2 regions of the Paenibacillus sp. P5_B5 genome follow, and region 2 is predicted to be linked to the other one. Evidence: riboswitches for the same ligand, from Rfam matches in the RefSeq annotation. Region 2 holds a riboswitch; the other holds the start of a gene.

Region 1 (2,396 bases), on a different contig from region 2:
CATGAAGAAAGATAGATGATATGCGACGACCGTTTCTCGGTATTCTACCGGGGAGCGGTCGTTTTATTTAGTGATATAGAATTTATAACATTCGTCTAATAAATTCTAAGTATCACCTTAAGAAACGCTCCGTCTTTTAAAGACGGCGAAACCGTTTCTTCTTGGTCTTTATTCAAATTATTGTTTAACGCATAATATTTATTGACAAACGATAAATAAATCTCTAATATAAGGTATGAAATTACTATCCATGAAAGTTGAGGTTCCCAAAATGAATAGAAATGTGAGTGCCAAAGTAATTAACATCCTCGTAATAGCTGGTATAGCTATCACCCTGTTAGGGCTCTTAGCTACACCACTCGTGCTGACGGCTTTTCTTAAAAGTGCGTTCTTCATATTAGATCAAGGATTGGTAACGGCTATAACAAGTTGTATCTATCTATGCGCAGTTCCGTATCTGATTGCTTTATTTAATTTAAAGAAGATCTGCAGAATTGTTGTGAGAAACAATCCTTTTACATTTGATACAGCCAAGGCTTTAAAAATCATATCGATCTGCGCCTTTAGTGAGATCGTACTGTTTAATGGATGTTCCATTTACTTGGTGTACGCTCATGATGTGTTCTTATATGCGATGACTATTATGCCTATGATAATCGTTACCTTTATCTCTCTGGCTATTGGCTTTTTAGGCTTGACTTTATCGCAATTGTTTGAGCAAGCAACAAGAATTAAAGAGGAAAATGACCAAACTATATAATGAGGGATGATGGATGTGGCAATTATAGTAAATCTGGATGTGATGATGGCCAAAAGAAAGATTAGCTCCACTGAGCTATCGAATAGATTAGGCATAACGATGGCTAACCTGTCCATCTTGAAAACGAATAAAGCCAAAGCGATTCGTTTCTCAACCCTTGAAGCTGTGTGTCAAATCTTGAAATGTCAGCCTGGAGATATTTTAGAATATGTAGAAGATGAAGAAGATGAAGAAGATGAAAAAGATGAAAAAGATGAGGAGAAAGGTTAATAGCTTGAGCATATTGCATAAGTCATTGCGGAATTCTAGATAGTTCACTATAATATATGCACAACTTCATAAACTGGATGAAGGATACGGGAGACAGACGGCAGTCTGGCCGAAGGGGCAAAACTCTCAGGCGTTTGCATCAATTCTAAAAGAGTAGAATGCAAGCAGGACCGTATACGGACAGAACTCTGGAGAGACTCCGCTTGAAGCGGGGCACCGAAGGGGCAAGACGTGTCAAACGCACGTCCAAACTCTCAGGTAAAAGGACAGGGATTGCAGATGTGATGTATCATGATTCGTATTCGTGATATCTATTATTTGTGTTCTGCAAAAACGTCCCCAGAGTCAAATCCATCGATTTGACTCTTTTTTTGTCGCAATACGCACCAAGATGAAGCAGAAATGGGGAATAGGAAATGAATGTGTTGGAACAATGGTTAAAAAGTGTGGATCAATTTGTATGGGGGCCGCCGCTCCTTGTGTTGCTCGTGGGAACGGGAATCTATTTCACGATCCGTCTCGGTTTACTTCAAGTGATACGTTTACCGCTGGCCCTCAAACTCATATTCACCGCCAAGAACGAAGGGAAAGGTGATGTTACCAGCTTCGGCGCACTCGCAACGGCTCTGGCCGCAACAATTGGAACGGGAAACATCGTAGGCGTAGCGACCGCGATTCAAATGGGTGGACCGGGAGCTTTGTTCTGGATGTGGCTGGCTGCTTTCTTTGGCATGGCGACCAAATACGCCGAAGGGGTGCTGGCCGTAAAATACCGGAAGCTGGACGCGAATGGACAAGTAACCGGAGGCCCGATGATATATATTGAACAAGGTTTGGGCAAGAAGTTTAAACCGCTGGCTGTATTTTTTGCTGTAAGCGGGGTGTTGGTCGCATTATTCGGAATCGGCACTTTCCCGCAAGTCAACGCCATTGCATCATCCGCTAAGTCCAGTTTGGGCATTCCGGCTGCGGTAACTGCCATTGTGTTGACCGTGTTGACGGCATTGGTGACCCTAGGAGGGCTTAAAAATATCACAAGGGTGACGACGAAAATAGTTCCTATCATGGCTATCGTCTATGTATTAGCTACTGGTTTCGTTCTAATAGTCTTCGCTGACCAGATTCCGTCTGCATTGGCGCTCGTATTGCAGAGCGCGTTCACCCCGGCTGCGGCGGGCGGCGGTTTTCTCGGCGCTACGGTTATGATGGCCATCCGTAACGGCATTGCAAGAGGCGTCTTTTCCAATGAATCCGGACTAGGCAGCGCGCCCATTGCAGCAGCCGCGGCTAAGGTCAAATGGCCTGCGGAGCAAGGTCTGGTATCCATGACGGGTACGTTTATAGATACGATTGTGGTATGCACATT
Region 2 (2,396 bases):
TAACTCAATCGCTTCTCCAAGTCCAACTGGGCATAGAAACTGAGCTTCACAAGAAGCTGTAACGACTCCACGTTGACTATGACGCATGGCTGCAATTGTTGCAACCTTATCAACAGATTGAAGTAACTGTCCACCAAAAACAGTTCCATGATAATTGGTCTGTCCTGGCAATATAATATCCGTATAAACGGATCTTGAATGACTGACTGATTTGGCTTCGTTGTTCATAATTGAGGCTATCCTTCTTTCATAAAAAAAAAGTTAAGACACATTAGGTAAACACCAAATGTGCCTTAACTCCATATTAAACTATGTAGCGAATAGTATCAATTCTTATCCTTTTGTAAAAGCTTCATATTCAGCCGCCGTAAGCAATCCTTCAAGTGCTTCTGGGCCACTCAATTCAACCTCAATCATCCAGCCATCGCCATAAGGACTGCTGTTGACTAGCTCAGGAGCATCTTCTAGCGCACTGTTAACAGCTGCAATCTTGCCTCCTACAGGGCAATAAATATCCGAAACCGTCTTAACCGATTCCACACTTCCAACACTATCATCTTGTGCAACCTTCGCACCAATTTCTGGCAATTCAACAAATACGATATCTCCAAGCTGATGTTGAGCAAAATCTGTAATTCCAATTCTAACCTTTGTATCCGATAAAACTTCTACCCATTCATGCTCTTTCGAGTATAATAGTTTTGATGATACTTCACTCATTTTAATCCGCCTCCGTTTTGTGATTTCGATATAAGGTTAAATCAAATAAAACAATAAAGTCAAGTTATATGTGTTTCAGGTATTGACAAAATGTTCTGGTAATCGTAAATATAGAGAGTAGTTATTTGTTCAACAAAATTTTTATAAGATTCAAATAAATATTGCGGATGATCATACAGGGAGAGATTACGACAAACGTAACGCCGAAGGAGTAAGCCCCAAAACGGGTGAATCTCTCAGGCAAAAGGACTTGTATAGGACGCATCTCTGGAGAGCTTTGCTTGATAACAGATCAAGTAAACACCCATGGGGAAACTTGACGCATTTAAACATGTGCGTAGGGACACTCTCAGGTACAAAGGACAGGGCAAAAAGATCGCATCTCGCATGCGCGCTTTTTGCTCTTTTTTTATTGACTAAAAAAAGTAAAGTGAAGGTGATTCCGGTGCTAAAAAGAACGCCCCTATTTCCGATTTACTCGGATTACGATGCTCGTGTAATAGATTTTGGTGGATGGGAGCTTCCTGTTCAATTCGCTGGGATTCAGAAGGAGCATACTGCAGTTCGAGAGCAGGCTGGTTTATTTGACGTTTCTCATATGGGGGAAGTATTAGTCTCAGGTAGTGACTCCATTGCATACTTGCAGCAGCTTACTACCAACGATGTATCAAAACTGCATAATGGTCAATGTCAATATACGCTCATGTGCTACCCAGACGGCGGTGTTGTTGATGACCTACTTGTCTATCGCATGAGTGAGGATGCTTACATGCTTGTTATTAACGCCTCCAACATCGATAAGGATATCGAATGGATGCAAGAAAATTTACAAGGAGATGTTCGCTTAAACAACATCTCAGACGATACTGCTTTACTAGCTTTACAAGGACCTCATGCTATCCAAATTTTAAGTAAGCTTACGGATACACCTCTAAGCGAATTAAAAACATTCCGTTTTTACGAGAATGTGCAAATCGCAGGTGTGAAAGCACTCGTATCACGTACTGGATACACCGGTGAAGATGGTTTTGAGATGTATATTGACGAAGCAGATGCAATTACACTCTGGAAGAAGCTTCTGGAAGCTGGAGAACCTGATGGTCTACTCCCTGTGGGACTTGGAGCGCGGGATACACTTCGTTTTGAAGCCAGACTGCCACTCTATGGGCAAGAATTATCTAAGAGCATTACACCGCTTGAAGCAGGGCTTTCCTTCTTTGTTAAATTAGACAAGGCTGAGTTTAATGGACGCGAAGCTCTAGCAGCGCAGAAGTTAAATGGGATCCCTCGCAAGCTTGTAGGCATTGAAATGATCGGTCGCGGAATTCCGCGGAGCCACTACCCTGTTTATTCCACTGATGGCAAGCAGATTGGTGAAGTAACAACAGGTACGCAATCCCCAACGCTTAAGAAGAATATTGGCCTTGCTTTACTAGACTCCTCCTACTCTGCTCTGGAGACAGAAGTCGATGTTGAGATTAGAGGTTCAATGGTTAGAGCTAAAGTGGTGGCAACACCTTTTTATAAATCAAGTCCGAAAGGTTAGAAATCCCTATTCTTTCGTCGTACCACGCTTAAAGATGCTAGGGCCGCATGTACTAGAATTTATTTAACTAGGGGGAGAACTTACGACATGAAACATCGTTATTTACCGATGACTGAGCAAGATGAACAAC

Evidence for each region. Region 2 has a riboswitch for glycine ahead of gcvT (glycine cleavage system aminomethyltransferase GcvT). Riboswitches for the same ligand answer to the same signal wherever they lie in the genome.
Region 1: it holds a riboswitch for glycine, as region 2 does, so the genes downstream of both, AC1DOK_RS03455 (alanine/glycine:cation symporter family protein) here and gcvT (glycine cleavage system aminomethyltransferase GcvT) in region 2, are expected to answer to the same signal.

Annotation. Positions count from the first base shown of each region.
Region 1 is NZ_JBFULK010000002.1:178,085-180,480, forward strand. Features, by position in the region: gene AC1DOK_RS03445 (DUF2975 domain-containing protein) at 272-760, shown strand; gene AC1DOK_RS03450 (helix-turn-helix domain-containing protein) at 767-1,030, shown strand; glycine riboswitch at 1,209-1,310, shown strand; gene AC1DOK_RS03455 (alanine/glycine:cation symporter family protein) at 1,447-2,396, shown strand, end outside.
Region 2 is NZ_JBFULK010000011.1:22,748-25,143, reverse strand. Features, by position in the region: gene AC1DOK_RS15220 (acyl-CoA thioesterase) at 1-228, opposite strand, end outside; gene gcvH (glycine cleavage system protein GcvH) at 334-720, opposite strand; glycine riboswitch at 888-982, shown strand; glycine riboswitch at 986-1,088, shown strand; gene gcvT (glycine cleavage system aminomethyltransferase GcvT) at 1,160-2,266, shown strand; gene gcvPA (aminomethyl-transferring glycine dehydrogenase subunit GcvPA) at 2,354-2,396, shown strand, end outside.